One region of the Methylomonas koyamae genome, then DNA from elsewhere that is predicted to be linked to it. Evidence: riboswitches for the same ligand, from Rfam matches in the RefSeq annotation. Region 1 holds a riboswitch; each other region holds the start of a gene.
The links. Region 1 has a riboswitch for cyclic di-GMP ahead of MKFW12EY_RS10330 (PEP-CTERM sorting domain-containing protein). Riboswitches for the same ligand answer to the same signal wherever they lie in the genome.
Positions count from the first base shown of each region.

Region 2: linked by a shared signal. The riboswitch ahead of MKFW12EY_RS22955 (hypothetical protein) and the one ahead of MKFW12EY_RS10330 (PEP-CTERM sorting domain-containing protein) in region 1 are both predicted to bind cyclic di-GMP.
Region 3: linked by a shared signal. The riboswitch ahead of MKFW12EY_RS01660 (hypothetical protein) and the one ahead of MKFW12EY_RS10330 (PEP-CTERM sorting domain-containing protein) in region 1 are both predicted to bind cyclic di-GMP.

Region 1 is NZ_AP019777.1:2,224,214-2,230,507, forward strand. Features, by position in the region: gene ppk2 (polyphosphate kinase 2) at 1-272, shown strand, start outside; gene MKFW12EY_RS10320 (hypothetical protein) at 642-2,894, opposite strand; gene MKFW12EY_RS10325 (hypothetical protein) at 2,950-4,080, opposite strand; cyclic di-GMP riboswitch class I at 4,538-4,619, shown strand; gene MKFW12EY_RS10330 (PEP-CTERM sorting domain-containing protein) at 4,696-5,430, shown strand; gene MKFW12EY_RS10335 (hypothetical protein) at 5,497-6,294, shown strand, end outside.
Region 2 is NZ_AP019777.1:119,627-125,920, reverse strand. Features, by position in the region: gene MKFW12EY_RS00585 (hypothetical protein) at 192-344, shown strand; gene MKFW12EY_RS00580 (hypothetical protein) at 487-1,590, opposite strand; gene MKFW12EY_RS00575 (hypothetical protein) at 1,732-2,910, opposite strand; gene MKFW12EY_RS22955 (hypothetical protein) at 2,989-3,873, opposite strand; cyclic di-GMP riboswitch class I at 3,947-4,022, opposite strand; gene MKFW12EY_RS00565 (TonB-dependent siderophore receptor) at 4,254-6,294, opposite strand, start outside.
Region 3 is NZ_AP019777.1:348,827-355,120, reverse strand. Features, by position in the region: gene MKFW12EY_RS01670 (hypothetical protein) at 1-708, opposite strand, end outside; gene MKFW12EY_RS01665 (hypothetical protein) at 705-1,496, opposite strand; gene MKFW12EY_RS01660 (hypothetical protein) at 1,571-2,401, opposite strand; cyclic di-GMP riboswitch class I at 2,464-2,543, opposite strand; gene recB (exodeoxyribonuclease V subunit beta) at 3,093-6,294, opposite strand, start outside.

The DNA of each region.
Region 1 (6,294 bases):
GGAAAATCAGCCCTATCGACAAGGAAGCGCAAAAGCACTGGCAAGCCTACAGCGAGGCGCGCAACATCATGTTCGCCAGAACTCACCATTTATCGGCGCCGTGGACCATCGTCAAAGCCGACGACAAAAAACTGGCCCGAATCAATCTGATCAAGGATCTGTTGTTTCGGCTGGATTACAAAGGCAAGAACGAAGCCTTGGTATTGCCCGATGCGAATATCGTGTTCAGCTACGAGGAAAGCTATTTGCACAACGGCATGATCGCGCCGTGAGCGGGGGCTTCGGTTAAGGCGAACTGGCCAATCGACTTTTTGGGTTCTCCGGCTCCCATTTATGCGATTCGGGTACGGTCCTTCGCTCATCAGTCATAAATCAAGTCTCGTCATGCCCGCAGGATGAGGGCATCCAGCGCCATGGACGGTAGCTTCAAACTATCCTTCTAACCTGGATTCGCTTAGCGGTCTACGGCTCCGGCACAAATCGGTCTGGAACGGATTGCATTACACGAAAAGGGTGTCAGGCAGGTCAGCCTGACATGAATCCCTGCCGGAATGACGGTTACCAAACAAAGATGTGTATAAGGACGAGCGGTTACGCATTCCCACGCCGGAGCGTGGGAACGAGGTTAAACGGCCTGCGCGCTATTTTTTCGTGTCCGCGGGTTTGGCCGGAGCCGGGGTGGCGGGCTCGGTGTTGGCCGGTTCGGCCTTAGTTTGTGCTTCAGCCGCTGCCGGCGGCGTTTCCGGTTTTGGCCCGATGTAGCCCTTATGCCAGGCAAACGCCGCACCGGCCAGCAAGGCCAGTAGTAGCAATACACTCGGCCACGGGCTTTTTTTCTCGCCGAACGGATCGGCTAGTTGCCGTTCCGCGTCTTTCGGCAGTTTGGCGACATCGGTCAGCAAATGGCCGAACGGAATGTTGATGTAGGCCTTGGCGTTGACCGCCCAGCCGCAGGCGTCGAGCAGCGGCGCCAGGTTGCGTTGGCGCAGCTTCAGCCAGGCGATGAACATCGACGGGCCGGAAATGGCCAGCAGCACGCCGACGATTGCCAGCGGCATTTGCCACCACAGCAGCGCCATGAAACCGCTGACCACGGCGGCCAGCGCGGTGCCGATAGCGCCTATCGCCAAACCGATTGCGGCGAAAATACCGGCGAATTTGGCGACATCGAACGGCGCCGGCGGCGCTTTACCCTGTTCGGCCTGGGTTCCGGCTTCGGCGACATCTTTAAACGCGCCTTCGTGCGCGGCTTTGTCGCGGGCCGAGGCCGACTTTTCCAGTTGTTCGTTGACCATCCGGCCGACTCGTTTATACGGCGCCCAGAAGGCTTCGTGGATGCTGATCGGGTTTTCGATGATTTTGACGATGGTCGCGTCCCAATCCAGGCCGTTGCGGTCGTAAAACACGCCGTTGCGGCCGACGCGCAGATTGTCGCTGTCGCCGTCGGTGAAGGCGGCGACGATGGTCAGGCTCCCGTTTTCGCCGGCGCGGCGGCATTCGCAGTAGGCCAGGAAGATTTTGCTCAATTCGGCCAGTTTGCTGTGTTGGCCGATGTCCTCGACTTTGACGCACAACTGGCAGCTTCTGCCGTCCAGATAAAGCGTGCCGGCCTGGAAAATGGCATGCGGTTGCGGGCAATAAAAGTCGCGGAACGAAACGAAATTGTTCAGCAGCGTATACAGGTCGCGGTAGTAATGCTGCAAGCGCACCACCGAATCGATGGCCTCGGCTTCGGCTTTGAGCGCCAGGTCTTGTTCCACCAGCGCGGCCAGCGTCGCTTGGGCGCCGCTTTCCAGCAAGAATTTGATCCGCTCCGGCCCCAAACTATCGACGACCGTAGTCGGCTTTTGTTGCAACCAAGCCTGGTAATCGGCAAACAGGCCGCTGACGTCCTGCCATTGCGCATAGCTCAAACTCTCGAGTTCGCCGAGCAGCGGCTGCACGATTTGGGTTTTGAACTGGCCGACCGCCTCGCGCCAGGCCGGATTCAAGCCGGCGCTCAACGGCAGCGCGGCGCCGGCAGCGATTGCGGCTAGCGGCAGTTGCGCCAGTTCGGCGTTGGCGGCGGACAGATCGGTGCCGGCCAGTTGTTCGTAGCGGCTATCAGCCGGATTCAACAATGCAGCGGCGCCGGCGTCGAACTCGGCCAGTTGGCAGCGGGTGAAAAAATCGTCGATTTTCGGTTTCAGCTTGTCCAACAAGGCTGCCGCAGCCTCGGTGTCGGCGATTTGTTTGCGGATGCGCAAGGCTTCGGCAGCGCAGTGCTGCCACCACTCGTGGTAACTGGCGGCATCTTTAAAAAACAATTCGATCTTTTCCAGATTTATACCCGGATCGCCGCAGCGGTCGGCCACTTCGCCGCAACAGGCCATGATCTGCTCGATCAATTCGCTGCCGGCGGCGTCGGCCGCGGCTTTGGCCGGGATCACGCCGTCGCCGTTGAAGCGGGTGTCGGCGAATATTTTGGCCATGTCGGCCAGATCGTCGCTGCCGATTTCCGTAGCATCGGCCTTGCCCAGGTTTTTCAGGATTTCCTTGGCCGAGGCCAGCAATTGTTTGCCTTCCGGGTCTTGGTCGTTAATCGCCGCCAACGGCAGTACCGGTTTTTGTTGCACCAGATCGGCGGGATTTTTCAGCACCCGGCAGGCCCAACTGACCGCCGCGGTCACCTCGTGCGCCCGAATCCGGCCGTCGTGGTCGCTGTCGAGCAAATCCAGGGTGTTTTGATCGAAAAACAAGCCGTGGGTCGGGCAACTCAGCGCCGCCCACAGTTTCTGGTCCAATTCCGGCAGCGCCAGCAAATCGCTGGTCCGCTTCAACTCGACTTGATCGAAACCGCCCAATTGGGCGAAACGCCATTTATCGGCACCGGACCGGCTGGATATTTGCGGCATAAACTACCTCCTGCACTCGTTATTTTTGTTATGGGGTTCACGATTTTAGCTAGTTTTACAGGCTTAATTCGCCCGATGCAACTTGCTTAACCGGAATGCAGGCCGGGCAGGAGACTTGCAGCAATTCGCCGCTGTGGCGGTGGCGGATCGGCCGCGCCCGGCCGTCGCTTCGATTCATGGCTTGGAACAATTGGTTTTCGGCGACGATGACTTCGTGCTCGTGCTCGAACGGGTACAGCCCCGGCGCCAGACCGCCGCCGGCGATGAAATGTTCGCTATCCAGCAGCATCAGTTTGGCGTGCAGCAATTCGTGCAACAAGGCGTCGGCCGGGGCGATGCTACAGGCCGGCGTCGCCTCGCAGCCGGGATCGCCGAGCAATTGCGCGCCGAGGCGGGTATCGAAATGGATGGTGACGCTGGCAATGCCGAATTGGTTGCCAAAAGCCACGGTTTGCCAGGTGCCGGATTGGTAATTCAGCTCGATTTTTTGGCCGCGCAATTGTTCGATCAGCGCCACGGCCTCGGGATAACGCGAAAAATACTCGGCGATGGTTTGCAGATCGGCGCTCAGTGCAGCCGGGTCGCCTGATTTTTTCCGGTAGACCTGATTTAAAAACTGGGCGATGTCGGCCGCCGCTACCGAGTCGGTTTGCAAGGCGGATTGTTTTTGGCTGTAAGCGGCCAGTACTTCAGCGGCCGAAGGCGGCCGCCGCTGGCGCAAGCGGATTATGCCGTCGCCGCTATTGCCGGCAACCCCGGCTTGGACGGTCAGCGCCGGCGCTGGCAATTGCCGGCCGCCGGCCACGACCTTGACCGCTTGCAATTCGTCGGCGCCGACGCTGCGCGAGGCTGCGCTGAGGCCGATACAAAAGCTCAACACTAAACCCAATCCGCGCCGACGGTTGCCGTCCGCCCAGCCTTGCGCGCTGCGCCGGGCGTCTTCTTTTAGATACAGCGCATAGCGCTCGGCAATGGCTTGCAATTCGGCGAAGGCCGCCGGATGGGTCCGGCTCAAGTCGGCCTGGCAGACCAAGGCCGGGCGGCCGTCGATTTGGCACGGGTGCAGGAAATTGCAGTGGCTGTGTTGCAGATACCAGCGGTTCAGCGCGCCGGCCAAGTCGGATAAATCGCCGACTTGCGGCTGCGCGCCATGAAAGGCCTGGTGCAAAAGCTCGATTTCAGTCATGCCGGAAAGGTTGGATTTGGATCTGGTGGTCTGCGGCGACCCGGCGCCGGGTCTGTCAGTTCGCCACTGTAACAGCGGCGTAACTGGGCCGGCAAGCCTTGCCGCCAGATGCCGTTACCGCGGCCGGCCCAAGCCGGAAAAGCCGATTTGCCAAGCGATACAACGGCATAGCGATCCGCGGCGCGGCCGATTCAGGCTGCCGTGTAATACGTTTGTATTACGTTTCATCAAACTGTAACCGACGCGTAACGAAAAACGCCGATTTGAACTGGAATAATTCGCCGCAACTGGAACAGCGCCGCAGGGCGCGATGGTTCATCGAGTTTATGGATCGGCTAGGGATCAGGGACGGCACGCAGACGGAGCGGCGAGGGAAGAGGTTAGGGAGTAGGCAGCGGTAGCAACAACGGTAGCGGGGAGAGCGGCGCCATTTCGGTGCAAAAGTAGGACTTAGGAAGCGTGTAAAAGCCAAACCCGTCGCGAGGCGGGGACGGAAAGCCACGGATGTTGCCGCCAGGCAAGATGGCCGGGTTGTCACCTTATGTATTTATAGTTTTTTAAAACATGAGGCTAAAAATGAACAAATTCTCAAAAACTTTGGTTGCGGCCGCGCTGTTGGCCGGCGCCGGTGCGGCTAACGCGAGTATCCGTGTAAGCGGTACTACCGATGCGACCCGCGAACTGTATTTCCAAGCGTACGACAGCGTTTCCAAGCTGACTTATAGCCTGGATTTGGGTATCACGCTGGCTGATTTGATTGCCAATGTTGCCAGCGAGACATACACCGTCAACCGCGATTTGAGCAGCGATGCCAACTGGACTGCGTTGACTTCGGTGGCGAGCTACAACCCATCTAACGTGCAATACGTTTTGGCGGTGGGCCGTTCTTCGAAATTGTTCATTACTCAAAAAGAAGGCAACGCTTTACCAGCTTATGACGCGACAGCTACAGCCGCGGGCGTAGCTACCGTAATTAGCAATCACGCTCAAGAAATCAATGTTGGTTTGGTAAACGATCCTACGTTGAACGTAAGTAAGCTCGTTTCTGACACAGATCCTGCCGGTACTGGTCAATGGGCAACTGGCTTGGGTAATCTGCCTGATGATATCTGGGGCACTACCGGCGGTTCAGCGGCCGCAGTTGCATTCGGCCAAAAAGCCGATTTTTGGTACGCGCAAAGCACCAACGTAACCAAAGCCGCTGGCCAATGGCTGTTGTCCGGCAATACTCTGGAATACAAAGTATTCCCGGTAAGCCAAGTGCCGCTGCCGGGCGCAGTCTGGATGTTCGGCGCCGGCCTGATGGGCATGCTGCGTGCGACCCGCCGTAAATGGGCGGTTGCCGAGTAAGCCGCTTCACGGGCGGCGGTTCGGCCGCCGTCCGCTTTCCAGTTTTTATCCACACGAGACATGATCATGAAAAAATTAGTTTTAGGCGCGGCTATTGCCGCGGCAATGTTCGGTGCGGCGGCGCAAGCGGCGATCCCGACTATCGACCCTGCTACAACCCGCGTGTTGTACATTTCCGGGGCTTCTGCCGCGGCGACCTTCATCGACAAGCTAGTGACCTCTACTGCCGTCGATCCGACCGACCGCATTTGCGACCCGGCCAGCCAAGTCTACCGTTTCAGAGACACTGCCAACACCGAACAATTTGCGATTTACTGCAAAGCTAACAACACCGGTGCGGTCGGCGTGAAAAACCCTAACCTGCCGACCGGCACGGCTAACGCCAACTTGCTGATCTACAAACGCAACACCGGCGGATCTGGCAACGGTGTGGTGCCGGTGGCCCAAGCTACCCCACTGGCTTTTTTGAATATCTCCAGCGGTTGTACCGAAAAAAGTGCTGGTAGCTTGATTGCTCCAGCGGATATCGAGTGCACCAACATCAACAACAGCCAAATCCCGGATATGGGGTTGTCCGATGTCGACCCGATTCAGTTCAAAGGTAACAATGCCATTGACAGTACCGATGTATCTTCAACTGATGTTTCGAAATTGACTGTTAAGGCTGCTGCCGCTGTAACTTTCGGCGCGCCGGTAACTTGGGATTTGTACAGAACCCTGCAAGCCGCGCAAAAATCCACCAACGACTTGCCTTCGTCTTGCTTGATCGGGGATAGAAGTGAAGCCTGTATGCCTAGCTTGACTTCGGCACAAATCGCTTCTATTCATGCCGGTAAGTGGGCGGATTGGGATGCGTTGAAAGTA
Region 2 (6,294 bases), 2.1 Mb from region 1:
GATCAGTCAAATGCGCATTATCTGAATGACTTATATGAAAAATTTTATATGCCGACTGAGCTAAACGCGCATCCTGGCGGTAACCGGTAACGGATTCGAATCGGATAAAAAGCCAGTTCGTTAAGCAATTTGTAAGACAGCGCGGCCAGAATGCCGCCCAACCAAATTGCAACAACACGGAGTATCAGTCCATGACCAAACCTAAGATGAAATTGAACAAACATATCTGGATTTGCTCTTGCCCGCTGGCGATCGGTGCCGGCCATTCCGCCAAGGAAGCCTACAAACGCTGGAGCGACAACTGGAAAGCGAAATCGGTGTTTTTGCCGGAGTTTCGTTATTGAACCAACCGGCGGAAACCCGCCTCGATTCCGGCAATTGCCAGCAGAGCCAAGCGCGGCTGGACCATACAAAGCCGGCTTTGCTCCGCTGAACCGGCACGGCCGGGCGTTTATTTCATTGCGGACAGCGGCGGAAGCCAATGCGCTATAGCGCTTGGCGAGCGGTACCGTCGCCGACTCGGCGCTGGCAACCGATCCAACCGACCAGCGCGGAAAGCATCAGCCAAGCCGCGCCGGGTATCGACACCACCCGCACGCTTACGTTCGCCGCCATGAACGGAGCCAAGCACTCCAAAGACGAGTCGTTGCAAGACTCGCCGTCGACGGCAATCGTGTAGTTTCCGGCAGCCAACGCCAATATCAAGGTCTCAGTTATACCGTCGTTGCCGGCGAAATGGCCGGGGTTGGCGAAGCCGCCGCTGCCGGTAACGATACAATTCGGCCCGGCACAAGCGGTGCTGCTAACCGACGAAATGTAATCGATCCGGCTCCACTCGCCGTCGCCGTTGGCCATGCTCCAATTGCCGAACGGATCGAATTGGCCGGCAAAACCGTCGAACGGGCCGTTCAACACATCGAAATTAGCCGGCACCCAGCCTCCGACTTCCGCTTCGTATTTCAAGCCGCCCAAGGTGGTGAAGTTCAGCGTGTCCCGGTAACCGTCGTGCGCTTGATAGTTCTGTGCGTACCATTGCGCCGGACTCAAGCCGTTCAGATTGGGATCGGCCACGTTCCAGGCCGGGTTTTCCACCAGTATCGGATAGCCGGACACCGGGTCTGTCAACACGGCGCCGTTGTTGTCGTAACCGGCCGGAATGTAATGGCTGATCAATGGGTCGTCCGGGCGACGGTCGTGCGCCGAAGCCGTATACAACAGATTATCGTCGTAACTCGCCAAGGGATCGTGGCCGTCGTAATCGTGCGAATGGCCAGGCAACAGACCGGCGTAGACGCTGAACGCCGGGTTCATTTGGGCCGAGGCGGCGGTTACGCTGATTTGGACGTTGGCGGCCTGAGCCAGATTGAACTTGAAAAAGCCGGTGGCGCTGGCAAGCGCATGGCTGTCGCCCAAGCTGTCGCCGGTCCCCGCGATCCAGCCGAAACGCGAAAACCGGCCCCTGCTCATGGTAGCAGAATCGCCGACGGCGCTAAGACTGCCCAAATCGCCGTAACTGATGTGGGCCGTTGCCGGCGGGGCAAACGCCACCAACCCGGCAGCGGCCAATAAAGCGTAAAAAAGTTTGTTCATATGAAATCCTGCTAAAAATGCCGATCTATGCCTGACCGGTTAAATGGCCAAGTAAATGCGGCGGCGCCTTTCACCGACTCCGCCGCGGCGATCAAACGTCCGGCCGTCAGCCTATGCCGGACGGCCGACACCAAGCGGCGCTCAGACGTTGGCGGGCTTGCGCCGCGCCGCGCCGGCAAAGCCCGCCAGCACCGACCCGAACAACCAGACCGCGCCCGGCAGCGGCACTGCGGTTGGCGCCAGAAGGTAGGCATGGCCTTCAGTAATGCCCAGCAGGCTGTTTTTGGCGTTGCCGACGATCCAGCCTTGGCTGTTGATGCCGGTCGCCTCGGTCAAAATCCAACCCGCTGCCGCCACGCTCGGCTCCAGCAAGCTATTCAGGTCGATGGCTGTACCTCCGCTCCATACCGTGGCACGTTGGCTGCCATCGGCCAAATTGCTCCAACCGACGATTGCGCCGCCATCGTTGATCGCCAGCGCCCGGCTTTCCAAACCGCCCAAGGTACCCAAATCGATTGCGCTGCCAGCGCTCCAAAGTGCGGCATGGCGTTCGGCATCGCCGGTGAGGTCGCTCCAACCCACGATTTGGCCGGCATTGTTGATCGCCAACGCATTGCTCTCGCTACCGCCCAAGGTACCGAGATCGGCAACGCCGGCGTTGTTCAGATTCCAGACTGCCGCGTGGCGGAATTCGTCGCCGTCGAGATAGCTGCTGCCGACAGCTTGCCCGGCATTGTTGATGCCGTTGCCTTCGCTAGAAGCGCCGCCCAGTGTTGCCAACACGGTGGGATTGACGCTGTTGTTCCACGATACCGCTTTGGTGGCGCTTTCGTCGGCAGTAACCGAAGTACCGATCACTTGGCCGGCGTCGTTGATGCCGGTAGCTATACTCCAACGTCTATCGTTCGGGTCGGTCGCACCGCCCAAATCGTTCAAATCGGTTCGGGTGCTGCCGTTCCAGACTGCCGCGTGGATATAGCCGACGAAGGCACGAGACGAGCCGCCGGCTATGGTTCCGGCCGAGTTGATGGCCCAACCACCGTTGAAACGGCCCGGATCGGAGATCAGGTTCAGCGTGGCGCCGTTCCAGCGCGAAAGAACCCAACCCTGGTCTTCGCTGGGCGTGCCCAGGCTGTTGATGCCGGTGGTTTGGTTAGCGTTATTGATCGCGTTGGCAGATGAATACGGACCGCCGGCGGTGCCGAGGTCGGTAAAACCATAGTCGGCGGCGTGGGCCGGGGCGGCCAGACAGCCGCATACGGCCAAGGCCAGTGCGGCGCGCAGTTTCAGGACGGAAGCGGGTAATGTTGGAGAACTCATGTGTAATTCCTTTAAAGATTTTTAATCGAGTAATGCCGGTCCGGCGTGAGCGGACATAGCGACTAGCCGAGTAGCCTGTTAGAGCGGCCGCGCTTTGCGTTTTTTAGCGGCGCCAAACAATGCCAGCGCGCTGCCGAACAGCCAGACCGCACCCGGCACCGGTACCGCGGCCGGCGTCAGGCTGAAGCTGCCCAATACGCCTCGGTTGGCATTGTTGGCCTGGCTGGTATAGACCGCGCCGCCGACAAATACCGTGTAACTGCCGGGTGCCAGATTGCTGAACAACTTGGATACCGATCCGTCTTGCAAGCCGTCGCCGCCGGGAATCGGGTAGGCGTTGCCGTCCGCTAACGGCGAATTGGCGGCCGGCAAGGTCTGGCTACCGTCGTAGGCGCTGCCTATGTATTCGAAACGGCTGGGCGATGCGGCGCCGGGATCGGGGTCGTTGGTGATATTCCAACTGGTTAGCGATCTGAAGGAACCTTCCGTCGCCGTGCAGCCCGGTGTCGCGACGCAATCGGCGACCCTGAGCAATTCCGACCCCACCGAATAGTCGTGGTCGGAACCGACGGCACCCGAGTGGGGCGAGCCCAAGTAGAGAGAAAAGCCGGGAACCATGCCGTTAATGCCGAACGCATTCGCTTTCTTATCGAACTGCAGCAGGACATTGGCGCGGCCGGTCAAGGTAAACGCAAACGCCGCCAGTTTATGGGTGTCGGCCCAATCGGCGTCGGCGCCGTCGGCCCAGCCGTAGTTGCCGACCGCCCCGCTGTTCAACGAAATCGGCGCCACGGCCGAGGCGCCATCGAAGGTGCCGAAATTGACCGGGATGATGTGCGCCGTGGCCGGCGTCGACGATATGGCGCCCAGTAACAGCGCTAACGGGATTTTTCTGTCGAAACCCGAACCCGCTGCGGCACCGAAGCGATGCCGCGGATTCGATTGCGCTTTAGAGATAGTCATAGTTTGTATGCCTTGATGTTGGGATTGCGGTATCGATAGCCTTCCGGCTATCGGCCTCGTCCTCGGTCGTCCGAGCGGCAACCGGGCTGTCTGAAACAGACCCCATGGCTTTCCGGCCCCGTCTCGCGGCGGGTGTGGCTTTGCCGTCGTCCGTGACGCGGGTTAAGCGCCTAACGCCGCTAAATTGCCGAACGGTCGGCAGCGGATTGCGCGCTTATCCCGAAACGGCCTGTAGCTGGCCGTCATCGTTAAGGACGACGGCGACCGGGAAAGTCCCAAAATTTTTTTTTACAAAGCGTTTGTGCCGGCGAGCGGCTGTCGATTGATCCGGAACTTAGGAATGTATCGGACGGCGTATTGCGGGGTTAGCGAAGGCGGGGTCAATACTCGACGCGGAATGCGCCGAGAAACGTGCGCGGCGCGCCGAAGAAAATATCGTAGCCGGTGTTGCTGCCGACGAAATAATACTTGTCGAACGCGTTCTCGACATTCAGTTGCGCGGTCAGCTTGCTATGGCCGAGTTTCAGCGAATAGGCCGCCATCACGTTGGCCGACACATACCCGGGAACCTGGTAGTCGTTGGCTTGATTGCCTTGGCGCTGGCCGACGGCATTACAGCCGGCGCCCAGTTTCAAATGTGCGAACGGGCCGCTCTGGAATTCGAAGCTGGTAAACAGGCTGCCCGAGTGGCGCGGAGCGTTGGGCAGCCGGTGGCCCTGGTCGCCGCTGCCGTTGCTGCCGCCGGTATCGCGAACGATTTCGGCAAACATCAAATAGCTGTAACCGCCGACGATGCGCCAGCCCGGTAACGGTTCGCCGCTGATTTCCAGTTCCGCGCCGCGACTTTGCGCCGCGCCGATGGCCGTCGACAGTTGCGGATTGACCGGGTCCGACACGGCCGCATGCTGTTTGCTCAGATCGAAATAAGCGGCGCTGGCGAAAAATTTGCCGTTTGCCAACTCGGTCTTGGCTCCCAGCTCCCATTGCTGCGCGGTTTGCGCCGGCAACATCTCGCCGGCGCCGTTGCGGCCGTTCTGAGCGCCGAAATTCTCGCTGTAATTGGCATAAAGCGACAATTCGGGCAACGCCCGCCACAACAGGCCGCCGCGCGGACTGACTCGGTGTTCGTCGCCTGCGATCGAGTTCAGCAAGCGGTCTAACTGGTTGGCTTGATCGAAACGCAAACCGCCCAAAACAAACACCCGGTAAGGCATTTCGATCTGGTCCTGCAGGTACAAACCGAACCAGGACGTGCTGGTGTCGACGGCAAAAAAGGTTCGGCGGGCGGAATCGATGCCGTCGAAGCCGATAGGGCTATAGACCGGAGCGAAGACGTTGAAGCTGCCCGGTAAAAAACGCACGTCGAACGGATCGCTATCGTCGGCGCGGTAGTAATCGCCGCCTAACAGTAGCGTATGTTTCAGCCCCGCCGCGGCGACGCGGCCGGTTAGCTGCAGCGAGGTAAAGAAATTGTCCGAACGGGGCTGCTGCCGACCGAGGCCGCGCTGGATATTGCCGGCGGCATCGGCCGGACCGGTAAAAAAGGAATTTTCGATCTCCGCGCGAATCGAGTGGTAGTAAAAACGTTGCGATAGTTGCCAAAAATCGTTGAATTCGTGCGACCAATTAAAGCCGGCCAACATCCGGTAGCCGCGATTGGCCAGGAAATCCGGCTCGTCGGTGTTACGGCTGCGGGCTACCGCGGCCGGGCGATTGCCTAGCGGCGGAATTGCCGCTCCGGGCGATTCGTCGAACCTCTGATATTCGAATTCCGCAGTGAACTGGCTGCGCGAGTTCGGTTGCCATTTCAACACCGGAGCGACAAACAAGCGGTCGCTGGCGACGAAGTCGGTAAACGAGCCAGCATTTTCGTAAGCGGCGTTGAAACGGTAGAGCACATTGCCGCTGCTAGCGGCCGGACCGGTGGCGTCGAGGCTGGTCCGGTAATAGTCGAACGAACCGAACTGCTGCTGCACAGCGTAATACGGCTTGGCCGAAGGCTGCTTGGTGACCATGTTGACGATGCCGCCGGGTTCGGCGCGGCCGAACAGGATCGAGCCGGGGCCTTTCAGTACTTCCAGCCGCTCCAGATTGGCCGGGTCGCGTTTGCTGGAAAAACCGTTGGAATAGGCTTGTGGGAACGGGCTGCCGTCGCGGTAGGCCAAAATGCCGTTACCGGTGCTGAAACCGCGCATGGTATAGCTGTCGCGCAGCAAGGCGCTCGACGCCTCCGGCAACACGCCGGCAACCAGTTGCAGCGCCTGGTCGAGGCGAACGGCTTGGCGGTCGAGCAAGACCTGCCGGGTAACGCCCGCTACCGAAAACGGCGTTTCCATCAGCGCAGTGTCGGTTTTAGTGGCGGTAACGGAATTCTGCAGCCGGTAATCCTGATTCGCCGGATTGCCCGGCGGCACGGTGCGC
Region 3 (6,294 bases), 1.9 Mb from region 1:
CTCGCCGTCGTTGCCGACCCGCATCGTGCCGAAGGTCGGCGTGCTCGGAATCGCCAGCGGCGGCTGGAAACTCGCGCCGCGGTCGGTCGAGCGGACGAAGCATTTTTCCGCCAGGCAATCGCGCCAGACCAGATAAACGTGGCCGTCGCTGGCGGTCCCGCTGCGGTCCACGGCCATCTGCGCCTTATCGCCGCCCTGGCCGTAAGCGAACACCGGTGCCTCCCAGCTGCGGCCGCCGTCTAGCGACTTGATGACTTGTATGTCTTGCACGAAGGTGTAGCTCGGGTCGAAATGCAGGCTCTGGTAATAGAAATGCCCCAGCGCGTCGACATCCAGCGTCGGATTGCTGCGGCCCTCGCCCGGCGTAATCGTGCCGGCGAAATGCCAATGTTTGCCGGCGTCGGCGGTATAAGCCCATCCGCCTTGGCGAAACGACGACGCCACCGAATCGAATTGGCGCCAGGAAACCACGATATTGGCGGGGTCCAGCGGATTCAGCGCCAGGCTGGGTTCGTTGGCCGCATCGCCGACGATATTGCGGCCGTCGGCGGCGACATTGACTTGGCTGCTGAGGTAAACCCCCTGGCGATATTGCTCGGCCCCCGCAGCCCACGGCCAGCAAGCGGCCAGCACCGCGACGGCCAGTGCTCGGCGTGCGGCGGCATGTTCCGGCCCGGACCGGCCGTCGCGGTAGCGGACGGCGCTCACGCGTTGCGGCCTGCGCCGCTACGGCCGATGCCGAGACCGGCCAAGCCCGCCGCGAACAGCAGGAACGCCGGCGGCAACGGCACCACCGCGGTTTGTAAATTGAAGTTGCCGACTATGGCGCCGCGGCGGCCGTTCAAATGGTCGTAGCCCTCGCCCAGCCCCAGATCGCCGGAAAGGCTGAAACTGTCCGAATCGAGCCCCATCACGACATTAAACAAATTAAAGGATTCGGCGCGGAAGGAAACATGGTTATACAAGCTCCAACCCGAGCGGCCGCTGACGGCGTCGATATTGGCGGCATCGTATTCCAACGTGTAATCGCCGGACAATATGCGGTTGAAGTCGGTACCGGTATCGACGCGGAAGCGGAACACGCCGGCCAAGCCGATCGCGCCGCTGACGGAAGCCGCGAAGTTGGCCGGGTCGAAATCGAGGGTGGTCGGTTTGCTGCGGCGGCCGGTCAAATTGGCGACCTGGCCGGGGTTGACGGCCAAAGCCAATCCGTTGGCGGGGATTTCGCTGACTCCCGGCACCAAGTGGTCTTCCAGAATCTGGTTATAGCTGCGGCTACGCGACGCCGGCGCGTCGAAAAACTCCTCCAAGTACATGGCCGGAGCCGGAGTTTCGTCGATCGCGATGGCTGCCGCCAGCGCGTTGCGGTCGAAATTTACGGTCATCGCGCCGCCGGAGACTGTGGCGGCCGCGGCCGGCGCCGAGATTGCCGCCGCCAGCAGCGCGCCTGCGCTTAAACGGGAGGTTAATAATCTAACTAACTGGATGTTCATCATGTTCGCGGGTGGAATAAGCTTACGAAGTCTGTAAAAACGCACCCGGACGCACTAGCCCGGGTGCGTTAGCCGGCTCAAGCGGAAAGGGCCGCGCGTTTGCGACTAACGGCTGCCATGACGCCAAATAACCCGCTGCCGAACAACCAAGCCGCAGCCGGCACCGGAACCGCGGCCGGAGCCGGCGAAACCAGGCTGAAACTACCGGCACGGCCGGCTTGGCTGAGGCCGTCGCCGCCGAACAGAAAGGCGCTGGTACTGGCGGACCACCACAGTTCGCCGGTAAACAGCAGTTTGTCGCCGTCGGTCGTCACGCTAATGTTGCGGGTATCGAAAGTGGTGGAGGCAAAGCTGACGTTGTTGGTCAAAGCCCAGCCACTATTGACGCCGTTGTTGCGCGCCGCGACGTAGCCGAATTGGTAATCGCCGGACAGCAAGGTACCGGTGAAGCTGCCGCGGGTCATTACCACGCCGTTCAAGCCGGCGACGCCGCTGGCAGTAAAGCTGGAAGCATTGGCCAACGCATCCTGGCTGCTGTCCCAGGCCAGCGTGGTGGCTTTGTTGTTACGGCCGCCGCTGCCGAACGGAATGCCGGTGCCGGCCAAACTGGACGGGTTGATCTCGAACGACAGCGTGGCCGGCGCCGGGTAGCTGCCGGTCGGCACAGTTACCATCTGCGACGCGTCCATGGTGTCGGCCACCGGTTTGTCGAAATAATTGGCGACGTAATAACCGGTGAGCGCGCCGTCGCCCAGGGTCAAGCCGGACAACAAATCGTCCGGATGGTCGAAGGAAATGTTGAACACGCCGCCGTTCAAGGTGCCGGCGTTTGCCGCGTTCGCCAATGCCAGCGCGGCGGCGGCCAGGAAGCAGCGTAGCCGCAGCGATTTCGATCCAGTCTGTTGCATAATTTTTTCCTTAAATTGAAAGATACAATTGGCGGATTCAAGCCGCCGATGGCTCTCGTTCGAGAGGCGGCCCGGCTGTCTCGGCATAGCAAGACCCGCGGCTTTCCGGCTCCGTCTTGCGGCGGATGTGGCGAAGCGTCTCTTCCTTGAGGCCGTAACGGATCGCATCCGAACGGCGCATTCCTTGCTGTCTGCGCTGCCCGCTAACGCGCCGATCCGGGCGCAATTGCCGGCCGGGATGCGTTACGGTCACTGCGGTCGAATTTGCAGATTGTGTGCCAGTTGCATGCAGTCCGGACAAAGGGCACGGAAAATCGCACGACTGCCGCCGCCGAGCGGTTGCGAGGCGCAGCGGCAGTGGGTTGGCGACAGGCAGACAAGATGTTGGCAGGGGCATTGGATTGGCGGCCGCCGGTTGCGGCCGGAGTCCGCGGCGGCGGCCACCGGCAAGAAGCGGTAACCAAAAACCGGCGATATAACCCAATTGGAAATTAAATCGCCGTCGATAAGCGCTTGTAAGAAAACACCTTTATTTTCGATGGCGGCAAATCCCGATATCGGTTTCGGTGATTTAACATATTTCGGCAGCGGTCGGCGGCACCGGATCGTACCGGATAGGGACATTCGCCGCGCGCTAACCGCAGGTGACAATGAAGACGCTAACGCCCTCTGCGCAGTGGGAAGGGGCTATTTAGGCTCGAAAAAACACCTCGGCCAACTCGGCGAGCAGGTCTGGTTCCGGGCGGTCGGCGAACACGCCGCTGGCCGGGCGGTCGGGATGCATGCCGCGTACGAACAGGTATTTGACGCCGCCGAAATGCGCGGCGTAATCGTAATCCGGCAGGCGTTGGCCCAGGTATTCGTGCAAGACCAGGCTGTACAGCCAATATTGCAGGCCGTAATTGTGTTCGCGCATGGCCTGCAGCAGGCTCGACGGCGCGTAGTCGGCCAAGGCATTGGTTTTGTAATCCATGATGTAGTAGCGGCCGCCGTAACAACAGACCAGATCGATAAAGCCGGTCAGATAGCCGCTGATTTGCTTGGCATCCAGCGCCTGGTAGGCCGGACAGGCGGCCAGGACTTGGTTGATGCGGGCGGTGTCCACCCTACCCGGCATGGACAAGTAAAACGGCATTTCCTTGATGCACTGCGCCGGGTCCAGATGTTTCAGGCAAAACCCGGCATCGTCTTCCAGCGGCGTGGCGGCTACGCGGTACAGCACTTCACTCAAAATTTGCGGTTGCGCCAGCTTCAGACCGTAGCGCAGGCAGGCTTGGGCGCTGGCGCGGCCGATGTCGCGGCCTGCGGCCAAATCGGCAAAGGCGACGGTTTCCAACAGGCTGTGGATCACGTTGCCGGTGTGGGCACCGCGCGGCAGAGCCTCGTCGGCGGCCGGCCGGTCGTGGCTTTCTTCGGCTTTATCGGCCGGCAGCTCCGGCGCCTGGTCCAGGCTCAGCGCGGCCAGCGCGGTGTAGCTGCTCATCTGCCAGATGCTGTGCAAGCTGCGCGTTTGGCTGCGGTAGGCCAACGGCAATTCCGGATCGCGGCGCACGCCGGACAATTCGGCCGGCTCGCCGGCCGCTACGGCCGACAGCAGGCGATACTCGAATAAATCCGGTTCGGCGGTAGCCAGCGCTTGCAGCACACGCTGCTGGCCGGCGAAATCGCAGTCGGCAAATTCGAATAAATAAGCCATCGCCGAATCGTTGGCCCGTTCCTTGGTACGGACGTCGGCCCAATTCAGGTAGCAGCGGTACTTGGCTCGGGTTAGCGCCACGTAAAACAAGCGCAAATCCTCGGCCAATTCTTCGAACAAGGCTTGTTCGCGGCGTTCGCCGAATTGTGCCGAGCCCAAATCGGCGACCATCGCCCCGTGTTCGTGGCATTGCACCAAGGCGGTTTCGGTTTTCAAGCGGTCGCTGCGCCGCCACAGGTCGGGGCAGAACACCAGCGGATATTCCAGGCCCTTGGAGCTGTGCAGCGTGACGATCTTGACCGCATCCTCGTCGCTTTCCAGCCGCAATTGGCGGTCTTCGCTGCTGTCTTGGGCCGATTGCTGGATCGCCCGCCGCAGCCAGTCCAGCGTCTTGTTGATCGCCAGATGCTCGTCGATGGCCGCCTGCTGCAAGCGTTCGGCCAAATGGTGGATATTGGTCAACACCCGTTCCGCTTGGGTTTGCGCCGACAGGTGCTGTTCGACCCGTTCCCGCCGCAGCAGTTGTTGCACCATCGCCAGCAGGCCCTGGTTGCGCCAGCACTGCAGATAGTCCTGAAAACGCGACACCCACGCGTCCAGCTCCGCTTCGTCGCGGCTCAGCCGGTACAGTTGTTGGCCGTCCAAGCCGAACCACGGCGTCGCCAAAGCCTGTTTCAACACGTTAACCTGGCCGGCGGCGGCCACTGCGCTCAACACGTAGTACAACTCGAAGGCTTGCGCCGAGGCGAACACCGATTGCTTGCTGTTCAATACGGCCGGTATGCCGGCTTGCAGCAGCGCCTGCTGGTAGTCGGCGGCAACGGCATTGCTGCGGACCAGAACCGCGATGTCCCGAGCTTGCACCGACCGCTCGTTACCGTGCTTTTCGGCGATGCGGCCTGCCGCCAGCAACTGGCGGATTTCGCCGACCACGGCCTGCAGCACCCGCGCCGAGACTTCGCCAGAGCCGCCTTTGCGCGCGGTCCAATGTTCCTGCTTGCCGGGATTCTTGTCGAGCTGCCACAAGACCAGCGGCGCGCCGCCGGCAATGCTGCCGTCGCCGGGTTGGCGGCCGGCCTTGACCGGCGTGAAATCCAAGGCATCGAACAAGAACGGTTTTTCGCGGCGGAATAAGCGGTTCACGGCCTGCACCAGATGCGGATGCGAGCGCCAGTTGTGCAGTAAGGTGTAGCGCCGGTCGGCGCGTTGTTGGGCGGCGAAGTAGGAAAAAATATCGGCGCCGCGGAATTTGTAAATCGCCTGCTTCGGATCGCCGATCAGATATAGGTAATGTTCCGCACTGGCAAACACGCCGGAAAAAATGCGCCATTGCTTGGCGTCGGTGTCCTGAAATTCGTCGATCAACGCCGCCCGGAAACGCAAGCGCAATTCCGTCGCCAACAAGGCGCCGTTGTCGCCGTCTAGCGCGGCCGCCAGCCGGGTAATCAAATCGTCGAAGGACAGCACGTTTTCCCGCAGCAGGCGCCGGTCCAGCTCGACGCGCAAGCTGGCCAGAAGTGCGGCGCGAAACGCGACCGGCAGCCGCCGCACCGCGTCGGCCAGCGCTTGAAACGGCGCGCAATCGATGTTCAGACTGTCCAGGTATTGTTGCTTTTGTTGTTCGGCAGACAGCGGCTTGGTTTTGCCGGCGCGGAATTTATTGCCGTTCAGGCCGGCCAACAGCGTGGCCGGATTCAGGCAGTCGAAATCCGGCAAATCGTGGTCCGGGTCGTGCAGCCAAGCGGCCAGGGCCTCGACCCGAGCGGAAAACCCGTTAGCGAAACTTGGAGTAAAACAGCCGTTGGCGAACGCGTTATTCAAGGTTGCGGCAGCCGCCGGCAAAGCTGCGGCAGCCTCTGCGCGCAAGCTCGGCAACGCCGCCAGTTCGGCCTCGAGGTCGGTGTCCTGCGGATAAGCGTTTTGCTGCAGATCGATACGGAGCACGCTCTGCAGCAACGCATCGGGCGTCGGATAGGTTTGGGTGAGTAACGCCGCTTGCCAGGGCGGGCGTTGGTAGATTTGCCGGCGCCAAAAGTCGTCGGCGCACTGCAATTTCAATTCGGCCACATCGCCGCTCAATTCGCAATCGAACAACTGGCCGCTTTCCAACGCGTGTTCCGCCAACACCCGCTGGCAGAAGCCGTGGATCGTGAAGATTGCCGCCTGGTCGATATCGAGCAGCGCCAGCTCCAGGCGT